DNA from 3 places in the Inquilinus sp. CA228 genome. Region 3 is predicted to be linked to each of the others. Evidence: riboswitches for the same ligand, from Rfam matches in the RefSeq annotation. Region 3 holds a riboswitch; each other region holds the start of a gene.

Region 1 (7,335 bases), on a different contig from region 3:
ACGCCCGGCCGCAGCCGCGCCACCGTCGGATAATCGGCGCCCGGGCCGGCGCGCAGCCGGACCGCGGCGGTGGTGTAGCCCGGCGCGGCGTTGGCCGCCGGCGCCGCCAGGGCCGTCATCGCCAGCCCGGCCATGGCGGCGAGGGCAAGCTTCCATCTCATCATGCGAACTCCAGGGATCAGATCCCCCTTCGTCCGTCCCAACGTGGCAGAGCCGGAATCCGGTCGCCCGGATCAGGGGGCGCGGCGCCGTGCCTCACCCCCCGGGGCCGTATCATCAGCCGACGCGCTTCGCCGCGTCGAGGGCGCGGGACAGGTCGCGCTCGAGATCCTCGATCCCCTCGAGCCCGATCGAGATCCGCACCAGCCCCTCGGTGATGCCCATGGCGGCGCGGTCGGCCGCCTCCATCGCCCGGTGGGTGGTGGTGGTCGGGTGGGTGGCGAGCGACTTGGTGTCGCCGAGATTGTTCGAGATGTCGACCAGCCGCAGCGCGTCGAGGAAGGCGAAGGCCGCCGCCTTGCTGCCGAGGTCGAAGGCGACCAGCGTGCCGCCATTCTTCATCTGCCGCTTCGCCAGCGCGTGGTGCGGATGGCTTTCCAGCCAGGGGTAGCGCACCGAGCTGGCGGCCGGATGCGCCTCGACCAGCTGCGCCAGGCGGTGGGCGCTGGCGACCTGCCGCTCGACCCTGAGGCCGAGCGTCTCCAGCCCCTTCACCAGCACCCAGGCGTTGAACGGCGACAGGGCCGGGCCGGTGTGCCGGTAATAGGGCAGGAAGTCGTCGTTCAGGAACTTCCGGTCCGCCAGCACGGCACCGCCCAGCACCCGGCCCTGGCCGTCGATATGCTTGGTGGCGGAATAGATCACCACATCGGCGCCGAGTTCGAGCGGCTTCTGGCCGAGCGGCGTGGCGAAGACATTGTCGATGAACACCTTGGCGCCGGCGGCATGGGCGATCTTCGCCACCGCGGCGACGTCGACCAGGTCCAGCGTCGGGTTGGCCGGCGTCTCCAGGAACACCGCCCGGGTGTTCGGGCGCATCGCCGCCTCCCAGGCCGCGAGGTCGCCGCCGTCGACGAAGGTGGTGATGATGCCGTAGCGCGGCAGGATGACGTTGAGGATGAAGAAGCAGGAGCCGAACAGCGCCCGGCTGGCCACGACATGGTCGCCGCCGCGGAGATGGCAGAACAGGGCGGTGAACACCCCCGACATGCCGCTGGCGGTGACGTGACAGCCCTCCGCCCCTTCCAGCAGGGCCAGGCGCGTCTCCAGCACCTCCAGCGTCGGGTTGCCGTAGCGGGAATAGACGAAGCCCGGCTGGTCGCCGGTGAAGCGCGCCTCGGCCGCCGCCGCGCTGTCATAGACGAAGCCCGAGGTCAGGAAGATCGCCTCGGAGGTCTCGCCATAGGGCGTTCGTCGCGTGCCGCCGCGGATCAGCACCGTCTCGGGGCCGAATTCGTCTTCGCTCGGGGCTTCGTAACGATCCATCTCACCGACTCCTCGATCCGACCGGGAGGCGGTGCGTGCGGGACCTGCGCGCAACCGACCTTTTAGCGGAGTTTAACGTGGCCGCAAGCCGGTCGGCTCAAATCACCACGGGGCCGCTTTGGGAGCAGCGGACCCAAGACTTATCGGCAAAACGGCGATCGGGCAATGCGTTTCGGGGCAAGCAGCCTGCGGCAAGGGCGCCCCAGCCCCGCAGCAGGGGCTGGGGGGCGCCTCGGGCCGCCGGCCTGATCCCCCGATCAGCCGCCGACGGCGTGCAGGGTCCGGCTCTTGCCGCCCCGGATGCGGTCCGCTGCGCCGGCGCCCCAGCCATAGTCCAGCACCAGCTCCTGGCCCGGCTCGATCGGCCGGATCGCCCGGAAGGTCAGGATCTTGGCGGCGACGTCGATCTCGACATCGACATTCGGCGCGTCGCTGGCGTTGAACAGGCTGCCGACGCCGAGGCTGACGGCCCGCGGCCGGCCCTCCTCCGGCCAGCGGTAGACGTAGTCGTCGAGGATCGTGTCCTGGCAGCGCCGCCAGTCCTCCTGGTCCAGCAGCAGCACCGGGTTGCGGCAGACCACCTCGTCCCGGACGAACCGCCGGGTGGCGAACACGCCACGGCCGGCCGCCGCAACGCTGCGGACGTCATACCCCTCGTCTTCCGGCTTCATTCGGCAACTTATCGATGGATCGGACATGGCGACGAGGCTGCCCGCGCCCGCGATCAAAATTCCATCAGCATTGGAGGCAGCCGCGGGCCACCCGCCGGGTCAGCCGCGATCCTCGGCCAGGGCGTAGAGCACGAAGGGCATCTCGATCCCCTCGTAGAGCCGGCGATAGGTGCGGCAGAGGCGGAAGCCGCGGGCCTCGTAGAAGCGGCGGGCGAGCCGGTTGTGGGCGAAGCTCTCCAGCGTCCGGCAGCCGCGCGCCACGGCGTCGGCCAGGAGCGCGGTACCGGCCGACCGGCCCTGCGCCGCCGGGTCGACGAACAGCATGTCGAGATGCGACCCGGTCATCAGCGAGAAGCCGAGCGGCGTGCCCTGATCGTCGACCACGATGCGCAAATCGGGCAGCCGGGCGGCGAAGCGGTTGGCGAAATCCTCCGGCCGTTTGCGGTCCAGGATCGCGGCCGGGAGGATGTGCTCGAAGGCGGCACGGGTGCTGCGCCAGGCGACCTCCGCCACAGCCGATACATCCGCCGGCGCCGGCGGCCGGACCGTCACCGCCGCCATCGTCCCAATGTCACCCATCATCCACTGCCCCGCAGCCTGGGATCGAGCGCATCGCGCAACCCGTCGCCGAGCAGGTTGAAGCCGAAAGACGCCAACAGGATGGCAAGGCCGGAGAAGATCGAATCCCAGGGCGACAGCAGCAGGTAGCTTCGCGCCTCGGCCAGCATGCGGCCGAGCGAGGGCACCGGCGGCTGGGTGCCGAGGCCGAGGAAGGACAGTGAGGCCTCGACCAGGATCGCGGTGGAGAGGGCCAGGCTGGCCTGCACCAGGATGACGCTGGCGAGGTTGGGCAGCACATGGCGCCACAGCACCCGCCCCTCCCCCGCCCCGATGGCGCGGGCGCCGAGCACGTACTGGCTGCTGGCCACCACCAGGGCCGGGCCGCGCAGCAGCCGGGCGAAGACCGGGATGTAGACGATGCCGATGGCCAGCGCCGTGGTGGTCGCCCCCGGCCCCAGCACGGCGACGATGCCGATCGCCAGCAGGATGATCGGGAAGGCGAACAGGATGTCCATCAGCCGCATGCCGGCGCGGTCGAGCCAGCCGCCGCGCAGCGCCGCGGCCACGCCCAGGGTGCCGCCGACCAGCAGCGCCAGCAGCACCGCGCTGGCCGAGGCGGCGAGCGAGGCGCGGTAGCCGTAGAGGATGCGCGACAGCACGTCCCGGCCGAACTGGTCGGTGCCGAGCCAGGCCGCGGCGCCGGGCGCCTTCATGCGCCGGATCACATGCTGGGCCAGCGGGTCGTCCGGCGCGATCCAGGGCGCCAGCAGCGCCGCCCCGACCTGCAGCAGCACCAGCGCCCCGCCGATCCAGACCAGCGGGTGCCGCGGCGCGGCGATGCGGCGGCGCGACGGCGGCGCCAGGGTCTCGGGCCCCAATATGTTGGACGGGGGCGCCGTCATCGCAGGCCGATCCGCGGGTCGAGGGCGGCGTAGAGCATGTCGGTGACGAAGTTCACGACCACGAATCCGGCGGTGACCAGCAGGATCGCCGCCTGGATCAGCGGGTAGTTGCGCTCCGCGATCGCGCCCAGCATCAGCCGGCCCAGGCCCGGCAGGGCGAAGACCTGCTCGACCACGATGGCGCCGCCGAACAGGTAGCCGGCGGAGATGCCGAGCGCGGTGACGAAGGGGATCATGGCGTTGCGGAAGGCGTGGTCGAACACCACCGCCCGCTCGCTGACGCCCTTGGCCCGGGCGGTGCGGATGTAGTCCTGCCCCAGCGCGTCGAGCATGGCCGAGCGGACGATGCGCGACAGCGACGCCAGCACCGGCACGGCCAGCGCGACGGTCGGCAGCAGCATGCGCTGCAGGTTGCCGACCGGGTCGTCGGCCAGCGGCACGAAGCCGATCGCCGGGAAGGACGGGAACACGCCGTGGAACAGGTAGATCAGCAGCGCCCCGAGCCAGAAGGAGGGTACGGTGACGCCGGCGATGGTGATCACCCGCACCAGATAGTCGCGGGCGGAGTTGCGGAAATAGGCCATCAGGCAGCCGGCCGGCACCGCCAGCGCCACCGAGACGATCAGCGCCAGCAGCGTGACCTCGATGGTGACGCCGATCCGGGCCGCGATCTCCTCCAGCACCGGCCGGCCGGTCCACAGGCTGGTGCCGAGATCGCCGGTCAGCAGGCCGCCGAGCCAGGCCAGGTACTGGGTCACCAGCGGCTGGTCGAGGCCGAGGCGCTGGCGCAGCGCCTCGATCCGGTCGGGCGTCACCTCGCTGTTGGCGCCGAGCATGATCTGCACCGCGTCGCCCGGGATCAGCCGGATCATCAGGAAAGCGACGACCGAGACCCCGAACAGCACCACCAGCAGGTCGAGCAACCGCCCGGTCAGGAAACGGGCCATCGCGCCATCACTTTTGCAGCGCCGTCTGCCGCAGCGAGCGGGTGGAGCGGTTGCCGACGATCTCGTAGCCGGTCACGCCATCGCGCACCGCGGTGAACAGCTGGCCGAAGGCGAGATGGGCGATCGGGCCGTCGCAGGCCAGGCGCTTCTGCAGGTCGGCGTAGATCGCCTTGCGCTTGGCCGGGTCCAGCGTCACCCGCCCTTCGTCCAGCAGCTTGTCGACCTCGGCGTCCGAATATTTGAACACATTGGTCGACCCGCCGGTGCGGAAGGTCCGGTACAGGTAGCCGTCGGGGTCGACATTGCCGCCGTTGATCGAGGCGAAGAGCTGGAAGTTGGAGTTGCGCCAGTCCTGGATGAAGGTGCCCTGCTCCTGCACGTTCAGCGCCACCTCGAAGCCGGCGGCGTTGAGCTGGGCCTGCACCACCTGGGACACATCGACCACCAGCTGGTTCGAGCCCAGCACCTTCAGCTCCGCCTTCAGCGGCAGGGCCACGCCGGCCTCGGCCAGCAGCGCCTTCGCCTTCTCCGGATCGGCGGCGTAGCAGGGAAAGTCCGAGACCGGCAGCGCCCAGTCCTTCAGGCCGGGCGACAGCGGCCCGCCCGGCTGGCCCTTGCCGAAATAGGCGGCCTCGACGATCTGCGACCGGTCGATCGCGGTGTTCAGCGCCTCGCGCACCTTCGGGTTGTCGAAGGGCGGCTTGGAGACGTTCATGCCGACCAGGGTGTAGGACAGGTCGGTCGTCTCCAGCAGGGTGACGCCGGGCGTGCCCTGCAGCGTCGCCGCCGTGGCCGGGTCGACATTCGGCAGCAGCTGGTAGGTGCCGCCGGACAGGCCGACCTGCCGGGTCGAGGCCTCGGGCACGATGTTGATCTTGACCGCGTCGAGCTTCGGCAGGCCCTGCTGCCAATAGCCGTCGGTCTTCGCCAGCAGCAGGTAGGTGTCGGGCACCCATTCCTTCAGCGTGAACGGGCCGGTGCCGTCGGTCTTGCGCTGCAGGTCGATGCCGCCGGTCGCCGCCGCGGCCGGCACGATCGAGATCTGCGGCAGGTTGGCGAGGAAGGGGGCGGAGGGCGTTGTCAGCGTCACCGTCACCTGCCGGTCGCCGGTCGGCGTCACCTCCTTCACCATGTCGATGCGGCTGGCATAGGGCGAGCCGGTCTTGGGGTCGCGCACCCGGGCGAAGCTGGCGGCGATGTCGGCCGGCGTCACCGGCGACCCGTCATGGAACTTGGCGCCCGATCGCAGGGTGAAGACATAGGTCAGCCCGTCGGGCGAGATGGTCCAGGATTCGGCCAGCTCCGGCACCACCTTCAGGTCCTTGTCGACCGAGGTCAGGCCTTCATAGACCGAGCCGTTGACCAGCACCGTGGCGAAGGAGGTGGCGACATGCGGGTCCAGCCCGACCGGCGACTGGTCGGTCGCGACCTCCAGCGTCTGCGCCCAGGCCATCGGCCCAACGAGGACTGCCGCCGCTGCCGCCAGCGACACCCGAATCATCCGTCCCATCTCCAGCCTCCCCCTGTTGATTTGGCGCCAGTAAGGCGCGTTCGCCGGGCGAGGTCAATCGATCGACGTATGCTGGTGCTTCGTTCCGCTTTGGTCATCGAAGTCTTCTTTGTGATACTAGAGTTCTTCATATCAGAAATTTCGATGCGCGATTTTGAGGGGGATTCATGATCAGTCGGCGGACTCGGAGCGGCACCGCGCCATCGGTCGCTTGCGCAACACCAGCCGAGAGGCTTCAGCGGGGTATCGTGGCCGCGACGCTCGCCATCTTCGCGCTGGCCGTCGCCGGACCGGCGGCGCAGGCTGCAGATCCCGCTTCCGGGACGCCGATGGACGCACGGATCCACGCTCTGGAGCCCGAGCTCGAGGCCTATGTGGCGGCCGGGATGAAGGCGTTCGACACGCCGGGCCTCGCCATCGGCATCGTCAGCGGCGACAGCCTGGTCTACGCCCGCGGCTTCGGCGTGCGCAGCAAGGCGAAAGGCGGGACGGTCGGGACCCGCACCGTGTTCCAGATCGGATCGACCACCAAGGCCTTCCTTGCCGCCACCCTGGCGATCGCCGTGGATCGCGGCAAGCTGCACTGGGACGACCGCATCGTCGACCTCGACCCGGAGTTCCAGCTGAAGGACGCCTGGGTGACGCGCGAATTCCGGGTCTTCGACCTGATGGCGCAGCGCTCGGGCCTGCCGCCCTACGCCAATGACTGGCTCGGGATCCTGGGGCAGGACGAAGCGTCGCTGATCCGGTCGCTGCGCAATGTCGAGCCGGCGTCGAGCTTCCGCTCCACCTTCGCCTACACCAACATCACGCATCTGCTGGCCGGCCGCATCGTGGCGCGCGGCGAGAATGCGGCGGACTGGAGCGCGGTGCTGCGCCAGGACCTGCTGGAGCCGCTCGGCATGGCCGAGACATCGACGACCGCCGAGGCGATCGAGGCCGCGCCGGACCATGCCCAGGGCCATCGCTGGGCCCCCGACGGCACGGTCGAGGTGCCGTTCACGCCGCTGTTCCCCTATGCCTTCGGCGCCGCCGGCGAGATGAACTCGACCATCGAGGACATGGCGCGCTGGCTGCGCCTGCAGCTGCGCGACGGCAGCTTCGACGGGCAGAAGATCGTCTCGCCGGAGAGCATGGCGGTCACCCGCATTGCGCGGGTGGGGATCAACGACAAGGCCTTCTACGCGATGGGCTGGGTCGGCCTCTCGACCCCGAACGGCCGCATCATCTGGCACAATGGCGGAACCCCCAGCTTCGGC
Region 2 (6,892 bases), on a different contig from region 3:
CATCGGCGGCGTGGCCCTGCCGGCCGAGCCGGCCCAGGCGGAGCGCGCGCTGCGCTGCCTCGCCTTCACCGCCTACACCGAGGCCGGCAACCAGGGCACGCGCGGCATGGCGGCCGTGGTCTGGGTGGTGATGAACCGCATCGCCGTGGACGACGATTTCGGCGATTCGCCCTGTGAGGTGCTGGCCGATCCGGGCCAGTTCGAGCCGCTGTCGCGCCCGCGCTTCCGCGCCTTCGCCAAGGCCGTGCGCGCCGGCGCCATGCCGCAGTTCCCGCAGCCGCTGAGCGCCCAGGACGAGATCCTGCAGCGCACCGCGCGCCTCGTGGTCTGGCAGATGCTGGACGGCTATTTCGCCGATGACCCGACCGAAGGCGCCCAGTACTTCCTCGCCCCGGCGGCGATGCGGGCGCTTGGCCGCGGCATGCCGGCCTGGACCAACCGCTTCCGCCGCACCGCCTCGATCGGCGACCATTTGTTCTACCGGCCGAAGCGCGGCGGCTGACCCGGAGCCGTCCCGCCGACCGTCCGGGGCGGCGAGGGGCTGGTCCGCCCGGCTGTCCGACCCACCTTATCTGCGGGCCGGGACCATCGGGCGGCTTGCCCTGAAATCGTCACGAATCTTCCCTGGCCCCGGCCTTTCGGCCGACCTAGAACGGACGTGATGGCTGCCACCACCCCCGCTTCTGCGACACCTTCGCTCGGTTCGGTCCTCCTGGCCGTGGCGCCGCTGCTGTTCAGCGCCGCGATCATGATCATGGGCAACGGGCTGTTCGGCACGCTGATCGCGGTGCGGATGGATCTCGACGGCTTCGATGTCGGCACCATCGGGCTGGTGCTGGCCTTCTATTCCGGCGGTTTCGCCCTCGGCACGCTGATCTGCCCGCGGATCGTGCTGCTGGTCGGCCATATCCGCACCTTCGCCGCCTTCGCCGCCATCGCCTCCGCCGCGGCGCTGTTCCACGCCCTCTGGGTCGACCCGATCGTCTGGGCGGCGCTGCGCCTGGTCACCGGCATCAGCATGGCGGTGCTGTTCACCATCATCGAAAGCTGGCTGAACGCCCGCGCCGTGAACGCCGTGCGCGGCCGGGTGATGTCCTCCTACATGGCGGTGAACTACACCGCCTTCGGCCTGTCGCAGCCCTGGCTGACGGTGATGGATCCGGCCGGCTTCGCCCTGTTCTCGGTGGTGGCGATGCTGGTGTCGCTGTCGCTGGTGCCGCTGTCGCTGACCCCGGTCGAGACGCCGCCGGTGATCAAGGTCAAGCGCTTCGGCCTGCGCACCCTGATCGCGATCTCGCCGCTCGGCGTCGCCGGCTGCTTCTCGGTCGGGCTGATCAGCGCCGCCTTCTCCGGCATGGGACCGGTCTATGCCCGCACCATCGACCCGGCGCCGAACTGGATCGCCAGCTTCATGATGACGGCGATCTTCGCCGGCTTCCTGCTGCAATACCCGGTCGGCCGGCTGTCCGACCGCTTCGACCGGCGCCAGGTGTTCCTCGGCATCGCCATCGCGCTGGCCCTGATCAGCGCCGCGCTGGCACTGTTCGGCGGCACCTCGATAACGCTGCTGCTGGTGCTGCTCGCGGCCTTCGGCGGGCTGTCCTACACCATCTATCCGCTGAGCCTCAGCCACGCCAACGACTTCATGACGCCGGAGCAGCTGGTGCCGGCCGCCGCCGGCCTGCTGCTGTGCTACGGCAGCGGCGCGGTGTTCGGGCCGATCGTGGCGTCGCAGGTGATGCAGCTGCTGGGCCCGGACGGACTGTTCGTCTGGACCGGCTCGGTCGCGGCGCTGCTGGCACTGTTCACCGTCTACCGCATGACCCGGCGCGCGGCGAAGCCGAACGAGGAGCAGGGCAGCTTCGTCTCGGTGGCGCCGACCACCACGCCGGTGGCCGCCGAACTCGATCCGCGCGGGCCGGACGAGACGCCGCCGACCATGCGCGACGCCGCCTGAAGGGAACCGCCATGCCGCTCACCCGCCGCCGCCTGCTGACCTCGGTGCTTCCCGCCGCCGGGATGGCCGCGGCGGGGCTCGGCGGGGTGCGGCCGGCGTGGGCGCAGACGCAGGACCCGCTGTTCTTCCGCATCGGCACCGGCACCACCGGCGGCACCTATTTCCCGATCGGCGGCATCATCGCCGGCGCCATCTCCGGCCCGCCGGGCCTGCCGCCCTGCGGCAGCGCCGGCGGCAGCTGCGGCGTCGCCGGCCTGATCGCGGTGGCCCAGGCCAGCGCCGGCTCGATCGACAACATCCGGCGGATCCGCGACGGCGAGTTCGATTCCGGCCTGTCCCAGGCCGACGTCGCCTTCGCCGCCTATGCCGGCGAGGGGCCCTTCGCCGGCCAGCCGCCGGTGACCAGCCTGCGCGCCATCGCCCATCTGTTCTCCGAATTCGTCCATGTCGTGGTGCCGGCGGATAGCCCGATCCAGTCGGTGGCCGACCTCAAGGGCAAGCGCGTCTCGGTCGGCGCCGAAGGCTCCGGCACGATCTACGACATCCGTCTGATCCTGGCCGCCTACGGCCTCAAGCAGACGGATGTGACCGAGGTCTATGAACGGCCGGAGCCCTCGGCCGACCTGCTGGCCGAAGGCGGCCTCGACGCCATGGTGATGACCGGCGGGCCGCCGCTCGGGGTGATCGCCGACCTGGCGCGGCGGCGGCCGATCCGGCTGCTGCCGATCACGGGGCCCGAGACCGAGGCGCTGATCGCCAAGGTGCCGTTCTTCGCCCTGGAGCCGATCCCCGCCGGCCTCTATGACGGCGTCGCCGCGGAGGTCCCGGCCCTGTCGGTCGGGGCGATCTGGCTGGTGGCGGAGCGGATCGAGGAGGCCACGGTCTACGAGATCACCCGCGCCCTGTGGCAGAAATCGACCCTGGACCTGCTGGCGGCCGGCCATGCGCGCGGCAAGGAGGTCGCGCTCGAAGGCGCCACGCGCGGCCTCGGCGTGCCGCTGCATCCCGGCGCCGCCCGCTACTATGCCGAGCATGCGATGCTCAGCCTGCCGACCCGGGCGACGCCCTGAGCCGAAGCCCGGCGGGCCGGACGATATCCCGCATTCATCCAGTTGAAATATCGCGGCGGACCCCGTAGAACTGGCGGCACATCAGGAGTTGGGCATTGCCCGACGCCAACCTGCTTCCCGAGCAAGGTGGCGCCCCCGCGAGGGGGGATGTGGTCGAACCGACAACCAAACGGGTCCATCCACAATCGGTCCTGCCCACGACACGCGGAACAGAACCGAAGCGAAATGCCGATCAAGATTCCGAACGACCTGCCCGCCCGGTCCGTCCTCGAAGCGGAAGGGGTCATGGTGATGCTCGAGGCGCAGGCGGTGCGGCAGGACATCCGGCCGATGCGGATCGGCCTGCTGAACCTGATGCCGAACAAGGTCAAGACCGAGACCCAGTTCGCCCGGCTGCTCGGCGCCTCGCCGCTGCAGGTCGAGCTGACGCTGGTCAAGATGACCAACCACGTCCCGCGCAACACGCCCAGCGACCACATCCTGTCCTTCTACCGCGACTGGGAGGACATCCGGACCGAGAAGTTCGACGGCTTCATCGTCACCGGCGCGCCGGTCGAGACGATGGCGTTCGAGCAGGTGACCTACTGGGACGAGCTGCGCCGCGTCTTCGACTGGACGCAGACCAACGTCCATGGCTGCTTCAACATCTGCTGGGGCGCCCAGGCGGCCGTGCATCATTTCCACGGCGTCCCCAAATACGCGTTGCCCCAGAAGAAGTTCGGCGTGTACCGCCACCGCATCATCGAGGCGGCCTCGCCCTATCTGCGCGGCTTCTCGGACGATTTCACCATCCCGGTGTCGCGCTGGACCGAGAACCGGCGCGAGGACATCCCGGCCGGCAGCGGCATGAAGGTGCTGATGGAGTCGGACGAGGCCGGGTTGTGCCTGCTGGAAGATGCCAGCCGCCGGTCGCTGCACATGTTCAACCATGTCGAGTACGACACCGACACGCTCGGCGACGAGTATTTCCGCGACGTCGCCGCCGGCAAGGCGATCGCCCTGCCGCACGACTACTTCCCGGGGAACGACCCCGATCGCCGGCCCCAGAACCGGTGGCGCAGCCACGCCCATCTGCTGTTCGGCAACTGGATCAACCAGATCTACCAGACCACGCCGTACGAGGTCGGCGACATCGGCCGGGATTAGAACGTCAGCACCCAGGGCTCGGCCAACCCCGCCTCGACCCAGCGCCGCATCGCCGGCAGGCCCAGGACCGCGTCGGCATAGGCCCGGCAGGCGGGGTCGAGCGGCACCCGGTAGCGGTCGAGGCGGATGACGACCGGGGCATACATGCAGTCGGCCGCGCCGAAGGCGCCGAACAGGAACGGGCCTTCGGCGCCGGCCGCCTCGCGGCACTGCCGCCAGATCGCAGTGACGCGGGCGATGTCGGCCTCGGCCGCAGCGCTGCGGGCCTGGCCGGGAGTCGGCGGTGCCAGGTCCATCGGCAGCTCGTTGCGCAGGGCGGTGAAGCCGCTGTGGATCTCCGCCGCGATCGACCGCGCCAGCGCCCGGCGCGCCGCGTCGCGCGGCCACAGGGCGAGGTCCGGAAAGCGCTCGGCCAGATATTCGAGGATCGCCAGGCTGTCCCAGACCGTCGTGCCGCCGTCGATCAGGGTCGGCACCTTGCCGCTCGGCGAATGGCGCAGGATCGCTTCCTTCGACCCGTCGCGATAGAGCGGGATCAGGATTTCCTCGAACGGGAGGCCGTGATGCGCCAGGGCCAGCCAGGGCCGCAGCGACCAGGAGGAGTAGCGCTTGTTGCCGATGACGAGGCGCATGGCGGTTCGGTCCGGCTGAGGGGTTGGCAAGGCAAACGGGCTGGAGCATGGTGTGCCGCCCCGAGTTCCCGAACGCAAGAAGGCCTGCGCCGTGCTGCCGAATCTGGTCGATGCCGCCGAGGGAGAGACCGTCTCTCTGATCCCGCTCAGCAAGGCTGCGCTGGACAGCTGGCGATCCGCCGCCACGCCGGCCCGGCGGGCCTGGGCCGAGGCCAACGGCTTCGCCGCGGAGTCGGGCCGCACCCTGGCGCTGCCGGGCGAAGGCGGCCGGGTCGACGCGATCCTGGTCGGGATCGACTCCGCCTCCGACCCCTGGGCCTTCGCCGGGCTGCCGACCGGACTGCCCGCGGGCAGCTACGCGCTGGATGATTCGGTCGAGCCGGCGACCGCCACGGCTGCCGCCTTCGGCTGGGCGCTCGGCGGCTACCATTACGGCCGCTACAAGGGGCCGGACCGGGTCTCGGCGAAGCTGGTCTGGCCGCAGGCCGCCGACCGCGCCGCGGTCGAGCGCGCGGCCAGCGCCACCACGCTGGTGCGCGACCTGGTCAACACCCCGGCCAACGACCTCGGCCCGGCCGAGCTGGCCGCGGCGGCCGAGGCGCTGGCCAAGGAGTTCGGCGCCCGCTTCAGCGTCATCACCGGCGACGAGCTGCTGACCCGCAACTATCCGATGATCCACGCCGTCGGCCGCGCTTCCAGCCGGGCGCCACGGCTGATCGACATCGAATGGGGCGACCCGTCGGCGCCGAAGGTGACCCTGGTCGGCAAGGGCGTCGTCTTCGATTCGGGCGGCCTCGACCTCAAGGATGCCGGCGGCATGCTGCTGATGAAGAAGGACATGGGCGGCGCCGCCCATGCTCTCGGCGTCGCCCGCATGGTGATGATGGCGCAGTTGCCGGTGCGGCTGCGCGTGCTGGTGCCGGCGGTCGAGAACGCGGTGTCCGGCGACGCCTTCCGGCCGATGGACGTCTACCGCAGCCGCAAGGGGCTGACGGTCGAGATCGGCAACACCGACGCCGAGGGGCGGCTGGTGCTGTGCGATGCGCTGGAGGAGGCGTCGTCGGAGAAGCCCGAGATCATCGTCGACTTCGCCACCCTGACCGGCGCCGCCCGGGTCGCGCTGGGCACCGACGTGCCGGCGATGTTCTCGAACGACGACGCCACCGCCGATGCGCTGGCCGCGGCGTCGCGCCGGGCGGAGGACCCGCTGTGGCGCCTGCCGCTGTGGCAGCCCTACAACCGGCTGCTGAAATCCGGCATCGCCGACATCAACAACGCACCCGACACGCGCTTCGGCGGGGCCATCACCGCGGCCCTGTTCCTCGAGCGTTTCGTGGCCCCGGGCGTGCCCTGGGTGCATATCGACCTCTATGCCTGGAACGGCGCCGACCGTCCGGGCCGGCCGAAGGGCGGCGAGGCGATGACGATGCGGGCCGTCTACGCCCTGCTGGAGGAGCGGTTTGGAGGCCGGCGCTGATTCGATCGACCGTATCGCCGTCGCCGAGGACGAGTGCGGCATGACCGTCGCCCTGACCTCGCTTCAGGCGCTGGAGCTGTGGCGCCATGCCCTGACCGCTGCGGTCCGGCGCGAGGCGCCGGACCTGTCGTCGCGGCAGATCGCGCTCCTGCTCACCATCTACCTGACCCCGGCGCCGCACACCGTGCGCGGCCTGTCCTCGACCCTGCACATCTCCAAGCCGGCGGTGACCCGCGCGCTCGACCGGCTCGGCGAGCTCGGCCTGACCCGCCGCACGGTCGACGCGGCCGATCGGCGCAACGTGCTGATCGAGCGGACCGAGGCCGGCCAGGCCTATCTCGACGGCTTTGCCGACCTCGTGCGCCAGGCGGCCAGCATGATCGGGGCCGCGGCGTGACCGACCCGGACCGCAACCTGGTGCCCTGGCGGCCGGACCTCGCGGCCGAAAGCCTGCGCGGCGTCCATGCGGCGGAGCGTTACGCCGCCGGCACGCTGCACCAGGCCATCCGCGGCATCGTGCCGATGCGCTCGGCACCCGACGCGTCGCGCGGCCAGGCGACCGAGATGCTGCATGGCGAGACCATCACGGTCTATGAGGTCAGGGACGGCT
Region 3 (7,335 bases):
GGCCGGCCGGCTTGTTGCCGAAGCTGAGCGCGCCGGGGGCGCCCGAGGCGGCGCGGTCGGCCTCGAGCTGGCTGCGCACCGCGGCCTGCTGCTCCGGCGTCGGCAGGTCGGTCGGCTTCTCCGGCACCGTGCTGAGAGTGGGGTAGGCCTGCTCCGAGGCCGGGCGCGGCATCGAGTCCATCGCCGGCGGGGCCGCGGTGTTGCGCCGCTGGCCGAAGGTCAACGGCGCCACCGTGCCGGTCGGCTGCTGCTGCTGTGCCTGCTGGGCCGCCGCCTGCTGCTGCGCGGCCTGCTGCTGGCGCTGGAAGGCGGCCTGACGCTGCGCCTCGATCTGCGCCCGGCGCTGCTGCTGCGTCCCGGCCTGCTGCTGCGCCTGCTGCGCCCGGGCCTGCTGCATCGCCGCGCGGTCGGCGTCGGTCTGCGCCATGGCCGGCAGCGAGTAGGTCTTGGTGTCGCCCGCCTGCGCCGTGCCCAGGGGGCCGCCGACGCTGGGCACCGGCGGCTGCTCGGCCACCCCGAGCGGCGAGACCTCGGCGGTCTCGGCCTTGGGCACGGAGGCCTGGACGTCGCCCGCATAGGGCGTGCCGTCGAAGATGCGGCCGCCGCAGCCTGCGAGGACGAGGCCCAGGGCGACGGTGAAAACGGCGCCACGGACCGGAAGGCCGTGGCGGGCGGAAGCGATCATGAGAGAGCCGGTGCGACGCATGGGCACGTGCCTAGCACACTTCGTTGAAAGGGTGGACTGGAAAGAGGATGGCCGTGCAAAGTGGCAGATAAGCGGCATTCGACGCCCGAATCCGCGCCTCGGGCGACGCCGCCGCAGCCAGGGAGATCCTTCCGCATGACCGAGCGCGCCCGCCCCGCCCCCAGCCGGACGAAGTCCGGCGAAGCGGAGCCTAAGACCCGGACGAAGTCCGGCGAAGCGGAGCCTAAGACCCGGACCAAACCCGGCGAAGTCAAGCCACAGGCTCGGACGAAGCCCGATGAGGCCGGGCCGGCGGTTCAGACCAAACCCGGCACGCCCGCCCCCGAGACCGCGCCGGCGGCGGACCCGGCCGAGCTGGGCCGCCGCATGATCGAGATCGGCGAGCGCAGCGCCCGGCTGGTCACCGCCTTCCTGGAGAAGCAGGGCCGGGCCGAGGCGCCGGAGCTGGACCCGTTCAACATCGGCTCGGCCTTCCTGGCCATGACCCAGCGGCTGATGGCCGACCCGACCCGGCTGGTGCAGGCCCAGATGTCGCTGTGGCAGGATTACGCCACGCTGTGGAACCGCACCGCCCAGCGCATGCTGGGCCAGGAGGCGGAGCCGGTGGTGGCGGCGGAGAAGGGCGACAAGCGCTTCAAGGACCCGGCCTGGAGCGAGGTCGCGGTGTTCGACTTCATCAAGCAGTCCTACCTGCTGACCGCGCGCTGGCTGCAGGGCTCGGTGCGGGAGGTCGAGGGGCTGGACGCCAAGAGCGCGAAGAAGGTCGATTTCTATACCAGGCAGTTCATCGACGCGATGTCGCCCTCGAACTTCGTCGCCACCAACCCGGAGGTGCTGCGCAGCACGGTGGAATCGCGCGGCGAGAACCTGGTCAAGGGCCTGGAGAACATGCTGGCCGACCTGGAGCGCGGCCAGGGCCAGCTCGCCATCACCATGACCGACCGCACCGCCTTCGAGATCGGCCGCAACATCGCCGTCACCCCCGGCAAGGTGGTGTTCGAGACCGAGCTGATGCAGCTGATCCAGTACGACCCGGCGACCGAGACGGTGGCGCGGCGGCCGCTGCTGATCATCCCGCCCTGGATCAACAAGTTCTACATCCTCGACCTGAAGCCGCAGAACAGCCTGATCCGCTGGGCGGTCGAGCAGGGCCACACCGTCTTCGTCGTCTCCTGGGTCAACCCGGACGGGCACCTGGCGGACAAGAGCTTCGGCGACTACATGCTGGAAGGGTCGCTGGCGGCGCTCGGCGCGATCGAGCAGGCGACCGGCGAGCGCGAGGTCAACGTCATCGGCTACTGCCTGGGGGGCACGCTGCTGGCCTGCACCCTGGCCTGGATGACGGCCAAGGGCGAGGCGGACCGGGTCAAGAGCGCCACCTACCTGACCACGCTGACCGACTTCACCGACCCGGGTGAGCTCGGCATCTTCGTCGACGAGGAGCAGCTGCGGACGATCGAGACGAAGATGGCCGGCAAGGGCTATCTCGACGGCTCGGCGATGGCGACGACCTTCAACCTGCTGCGCGCCAACGACCTGATCTGGTCCTTCGTCGTCAACAACTACCTGCTGGGCAAGGACCCCTTCCCCTTCGACCTGTTGTACTGGAACAGCGACGCGACCCGGATGCCGGCCGCGATGCACAGCTTCTACCTCCGCAACATGTACCAGGAGAACCGGCTGGCGCAGCCCGGCGGCATCGCCCTGGCCGGGGTGCCGATCGACCTGACCACGATCAAGACCCCGACCTTCATGCTGTCGACCCGCGACGACCACATCGCGCCCTGGGCCTCGACCTATGCCGGGACCCAGCTGTTCGGCGGCCCGGTGCGCTTCTGCCTCAGCGCCTCCGGCCACATCGCCGGCGTGGTCAACCCGCCGGCGGCGAAGAAGTACTGCCACTGGGTCAACACCCGGACGCCGAAGACCCCGGAGGCTTGGCTCCAGGCCGCCGAGCAGATCGAGGGCTCCTGGTGGCCGGAATGGCAGAAATGGATCGCCCGCCACGCCGGCGGCCAGATCCCGGCTCGCCGCCCCGGAGACGGCGGGCTGGCCCCGATCGAGGATGCCCCTGGCCGCTACGTGCGGGCGACGTAGGGCGGCCCGTCCTGACGGGTCACGCCGCCAGCTCGTCCACCGCCGCATAGGCCCGGCGCAGCTCGGCCAGGCGATCGCCCTCCAGCACCCGGTCGAGATGGATCTCCGGCCGGGACGCGGCGGCGAGGACGACGCGGTAGAGATGGGTCCACAGCCCGGCGCCGCGATGCACCACGGCGTACAGGATCTCACGCCGATGCGGGTCGCGCCGCCCCGGACAGGGGCGGTCATCGAGCCGCTCGACGGTGTCGCCGGGGCTGGCGAGCGGAATCTCGGCGGAACGGAATGCAGACATGAAAAACCCTCCATCGCGGTTGCGAGGAGGGCTGACGCGCGGCTTTCGACCCGTTTGGTTGCCGGTCCGGCCGCATCGCCCCTCTTGCGAGAGGCCACCACCTTGCCCGGGAGGCAGGTTGGCGTGGGCGTCAGCCCAACTCTGGATGCGAAGCCGTGTGTAGCGCGGGCCGCGGCGCGGCGCAAGAGGGATAGCAGACTTGCCTCGACGGCCCCGATCGTCGGACGCTGCCAGCCAGTCAACGGCGAGCCCGCGATGCCCGACCCCTCCCCCGCCCGGCCAATACCCGACCTGTTCGCGGCGCGGCCGCACGCCTATGACCGCTTCACCCGGGCCGAATGGGCGGCGCTGCGGGCGACGACGCCGATGGTCCTGTCCGAGGCCGAGCTGGCCGAGCTGCGCGGGCTGAACGAGCCGGTGTCGCCGGCCGATGTCGCCGACATCCTGCTGCCGCTGTCGCGCCTGCTGAACCTGCACGTCGCCGCGGCCCGCCGGCTGGACGGGGTGCAGGACGCCTTCCTCGGCCGGCCCGGCCCGCCGCCGCCCTACATCATCGGCATCGCCGGCAGCGTCGCCGTCGGCAAGAGCACCTTCGCCCGGCTGCTACGCCTGCTGCTGTCGCGCTGGCCCGACCATCCGCGGGTCGAGCTGGTGACCACCGACGGCTTCCTCTGGCCGAAGACCGTGCTGGAGGAGCGCGGGCTGATGCGCCGCAAGGGCTTTCCGGAAAGCTACGACCTGCGCCGCATGATCGGCTTCCTGGCCGCGGTGAAATCCGGCCGGCCGGAGGTCGAGGCGCCGGTCTACTCCCATCTCGCCTACGACATCCTGCCCGGCGCGAAGCAGGTGGTCCGCCGGCCGGACATCCTGGTCTTCGAAGGGCTGAACGTGCTGCAGGCCCCGGCCGGGGCCTCGGTCGTCACCTCCGACTTCTTCGACTTCTCGGTCTATGTCGACGCCGAGGAGGAGGACATCGCCCGCTGGTTCGTCGAGCGCCGCCTGCTGCTGCAGCGCACCGCGTTCCGGGACCCCTCCTCCTATTTCCATCACCAGCGCGACCTGCCGGAGGCCGAGGCCCGCCGCGCCGCCCACGAGATCTGGGACCAGATCAACGGGGTGAACCTGCGCGAGAACATCCTGCCGACCCGGCAGCGCGCCCGGCTGGTGCTGCACAAATCCGCCGATCATTCGGTCGACGCCGTCGCCCTGCGCCGGATGTAGCCATGGAGCTGCCACTTCTCGGACCGCTGATCGGATCGGGCAAGGAGGCCGAGGTCTTCGACGCCGGCGACCGGGTGGTCAAGCTGTACCGGGCGACCGCGGCCGCGCCGAAGCGGGCGGCGTTCCGCGAGGCCTCGGTCCTGGCGCTGGTCGAATCGCTCGGCCTGCCCGTGCCGTCGGTCCACGCCGTCGGCCAGATCGATGGTCGCTGGGGGATCGCCATGAGCCGGGCCGAGGGGCCATCGCTCGCCGACGCCATCCAGCGCCGGTCCGCCGAGGGGCCGGCCGGCCTGGAGCGGATGGCCCGGCTGCAGATCGCCATCCACAGCCGACCGGGGACGCATCTCGGCAGCCTGAAGGCGAGGCTGGCGGCGAATATCGCCGGGATGCCGGACGAGGCGATGCGGCGCCGGCTGCTGCACGGACTGGACGCGCTGCCGGAGGGCGACCGCCTCTGCCACGGCGACTTCCACCCCTGGAACATCCTGGGAGCCCCGGGCCGGGAGGTGGTGGTCGACTGGCTGGATGCCTGCACCGGCGACCCGGCGGCCGATGTCTGCCGCTCCTATGTGCTGATCCGTCCGGTGGCGCCAGACCTGGCCATGGCCTATGTTGAGACCTACGCTGCGGCTGCGGGCGAAAGCCGGGACCGGATTCTCGCCTGGCTGCCCTTCGTCGCCGCCGCCCGCCTGGCCGAGGGCGTGCCGGACGAGGACGAGGCGCTGCTGGCGATGGCCGGGTCCGGATCGCTGCCGTGAGCCGGCTTCGAGGGGCCGCAAGTGGCTGTGTCCGGGCCGATTCTGCAGTCGAACTTGCCAATTCGCCCGCCGTCCCCCATGTTTAGGGGGTCATTCTGGTTCGGACGGCCGGCCTGCTATGCCCTCGCGGCCGCGGATCCCTCGCCTTTCCCCTTCCCGTTTGATGCGTCGCGCAGTCCCGCGTGGCGCCAACCCCTCAACTGGAGGAAAAGCGATGCCGATCGGCACCGTGAAGTGGTTCAACAGCACCAAAGGCTTCGGTTTCATTCAGCCGGAGAGCGGCGGCCCGGACGTCTTCGTCCATATCTCGGCCGTCGAGCGCGCCGGCCTGCGTGGTCTCAACGAAGGCCAGCAGATCTCCTACGAAGAGCAGCGCGACCCGAAGCGCGGCAAGACCTCGGCGGAGAATCTGAAGGCCGTCTGAGCCTTCGATTGCGGAGCGGAACAGGAGCGCCCGCGCCGTCGGGCGCTCCTTTTCTTGTGACAGACCGGCGATGCGGAAGCGTCGCGCCAGAGGGAGGCCGTCATGCCGTTCAAGCCGAACTACAACCAGCAGCGCAGCGAGCGTAACCGCGCCAAGGAACAGAAGAAGCAGGAGAAACTGCAGAAGCGCGAGGAAGAGAGCGCGCGCCGCAAGGCGACCCAGGACGGCGACGCCCCCCAGGATGGCGATGCGCCGCCGCCGGATGACGCGACCGAGCCGTCCTGACCCGAACCGTCACCGGAGTGCCGCCATGGCCCGGAGCAAGAAACAATCCAATGACAGCACCTTCGTGCTGTTCAACGTCGTCTACCAGGACGGCACGCTGAGCTCGAATCGCAAGGTGCCGCGCGCCGAGGCCGACGGGCTGGACGGCGAGGCCCCCGTGCGCGCCTTCATCGAAGCCCAGGACCGCAAGATCGCCGAGATGTCCGGCAATCCCCGCGGCCCGATCAAGACCATGACCCGGCTGCGCGGCCAGTAATCGTCCGCCAGTAATCGTCCAGCCATGACCGCGCGGCGGCCCGGTCCGGCCGCCGCATCCTGTTCGGCCTCACCCGATCCAGGCGGCGCTGATCTTGCCATAGACGCCATCATGCAGGCGCAGGTTCAGCCACTGGTCGACGAAGGCCTTGAACACCTCGTCGCCCCGCGGCAGCAGATAGGCCTTCTCGGAGAAGGTGAAAGGCTGGTCCGGATGCACCGCGCACAGGCCGGGGCGCAGCTTCTGCTGCAGCCGGGTCTCGGTGGCGTCGGTGATCATCAGGTCGGCGCGGCCGGCCAGGATCTCGTCGAAGATCTTCGTGTTGTCCGGGTAAACCTCGATCTTCGCCGTCTTCATCGTCTCGCGGGCGAAGCTCTCATTGGTCCCGCCGGGGTTGACCACCAGGGTGACGCCCGGCTGGTCGATCTGCTCCACCGTCTGGAACTTGTCGACATTCTCGCAGCGGGTGATCGGCGTCTTGCCGTCGACCAGGTAGGGAATGCTGAAGAAGGCCTGCTTCTGCCGCGGCAGGGTGACGCTGATGCCGCCCATGGCGATGTCGCAGGCGCCGGCGGTGAAATCCGCCATCAGCGTCTTCCAGCTGGTCCTGACGAACTCCGCCTTCACCCCAAGCGCGGCCGCCAGGTCGCGGGCCATGTCGATGTCGATGCCCTCGAACTCGCCCTTGGCCGGGTGGAGATAGGTGAAGGGCTTGTAGTCGCCGGTGGTGCAGATCTTCAGCACCCCGGCCTTGGCCACGGCGTCGAGCCGGTCATCGGAGTCCGCCGCGGTCGCGGCGGCAGGCAGGACGAGCAGCAGAGCGGCGGCGGCGAGCAGGCGCATGTTTCCTCCCGGTTTCGAGTCGGTGAGGATCTTAGTCGGACAAATAGGACCTCACCAACAGGGTCGTCCGCGCGGCGGGGCGCCGCTAGGATCGCCGCATGAAGCTGATCGCCTACACCATCGGCGGGAGCCATCCGGAGATCCGGCCGGCTCCGGCCACCCGCGACTGGATGTCGGCGACGCCGGAGGGCTTCGCCTATCGCTGCCTGCCGCTGAACATCGCCAACGCCCATGGCTGGGAGATCCTGTGCCCGGGCGCGATCCGGGCCTGGTGGGACGGCGGCACGGCGCCGGAGTCGGTGCGGGTCGAGGCCGAGGGTGACGCTCCGCATCCGGCGGTCGGCCATTTCGGCAGCGGCATCCTGACCTTCCACGTGCCGCTGCTGCTGCGCACCGAGCCGGGCTGCAATCTCTGGGTCTCCGGCCCGACCAACGCACCGAAGGACGGCA

What was found. Region 3 has a riboswitch for S-adenosylmethionine ahead of ACTOWL_RS13100 (hypothetical protein). Riboswitches for the same ligand answer to the same signal wherever they lie in the genome.
Region 1: linked by a shared signal. The riboswitch ahead of metZ (O-succinylhomoserine sulfhydrylase) and the one ahead of ACTOWL_RS13100 (hypothetical protein) in region 3 are both predicted to bind S-adenosylmethionine.
Region 2: linked by a shared signal. The riboswitch ahead of metA (homoserine O-acetyltransferase MetA) and the one ahead of ACTOWL_RS13100 (hypothetical protein) in region 3 are both predicted to bind S-adenosylmethionine.

Annotation. Positions count from the first base shown of each region.
Region 1 is NZ_JBQJIK010000020.1:15,252-22,586, reverse strand. It holds gene ACTOWL_RS11935 (SH3 domain-containing protein) at 1-161, opposite strand, end outside; gene metZ (O-succinylhomoserine sulfhydrylase) at 277-1,485, opposite strand; SAM riboswitch at 1,528-1,604, opposite strand; gene ACTOWL_RS11925 (SET domain-containing protein-lysine N-methyltransferase) at 1,743-2,156, opposite strand; gene ACTOWL_RS11920 (GNAT family N-acetyltransferase) at 2,256-2,738, opposite strand; gene ACTOWL_RS11915 (ABC transporter permease) at 2,735-3,619, opposite strand; gene ACTOWL_RS11910 (ABC transporter permease) at 3,616-4,566, opposite strand; gene ACTOWL_RS11905 (ABC transporter substrate-binding protein) at 4,574-6,076, opposite strand; gene ACTOWL_RS11900 (serine hydrolase) at 6,325-7,335, shown strand, end outside.
Region 2 is NZ_JBQJIK010000024.1:314-7,205, forward strand. It holds partial or broken gene ACTOWL_RS13770 (cell wall hydrolase) at 1-502, shown strand, start outside; gene ACTOWL_RS13775 (MFS transporter) at 662-1,957, shown strand; gene ACTOWL_RS13780 (TAXI family TRAP transporter solute-binding subunit) at 1,969-3,027, shown strand; SAM-I-IV-variant riboswitch at 3,101-3,206, shown strand; gene metA (homoserine O-acetyltransferase MetA) at 3,253-4,173, shown strand; gene ACTOWL_RS13790 (glutathione S-transferase family protein) at 4,170-4,805, opposite strand; gene ACTOWL_RS13795 (leucyl aminopeptidase family protein) at 4,897-6,282, shown strand; gene ACTOWL_RS13800 (MarR family winged helix-turn-helix transcriptional regulator) at 6,266-6,679, shown strand; gene ACTOWL_RS13805 (C40 family peptidase) at 6,676-6,892, shown strand, end outside.
Region 3 is NZ_JBQJIK010000022.1:47,385-54,719, reverse strand. It holds gene ACTOWL_RS13110 (OmpA family protein) at 1-685, opposite strand, end outside; gene phaC (class I poly(R)-hydroxyalkanoic acid synthase) at 1,073-2,803, shown strand; gene ACTOWL_RS13100 (hypothetical protein) at 2,823-3,098, opposite strand; SAM-I-IV-variant riboswitch at 3,143-3,252, opposite strand; gene coaA (type I pantothenate kinase) at 3,354-4,319, shown strand; gene ACTOWL_RS13090 (phosphotransferase family protein) at 4,322-5,077, shown strand; gene ACTOWL_RS13085 (cold-shock protein) at 5,292-5,501, shown strand; gene ACTOWL_RS13080 (hypothetical protein) at 5,604-5,786, shown strand; gene ACTOWL_RS13075 (hypothetical protein) at 5,812-6,042, shown strand; gene ACTOWL_RS13070 (transporter substrate-binding domain-containing protein) at 6,112-6,885, opposite strand; gene ACTOWL_RS13065 (DUF6065 family protein) at 6,984-7,335, shown strand, end outside.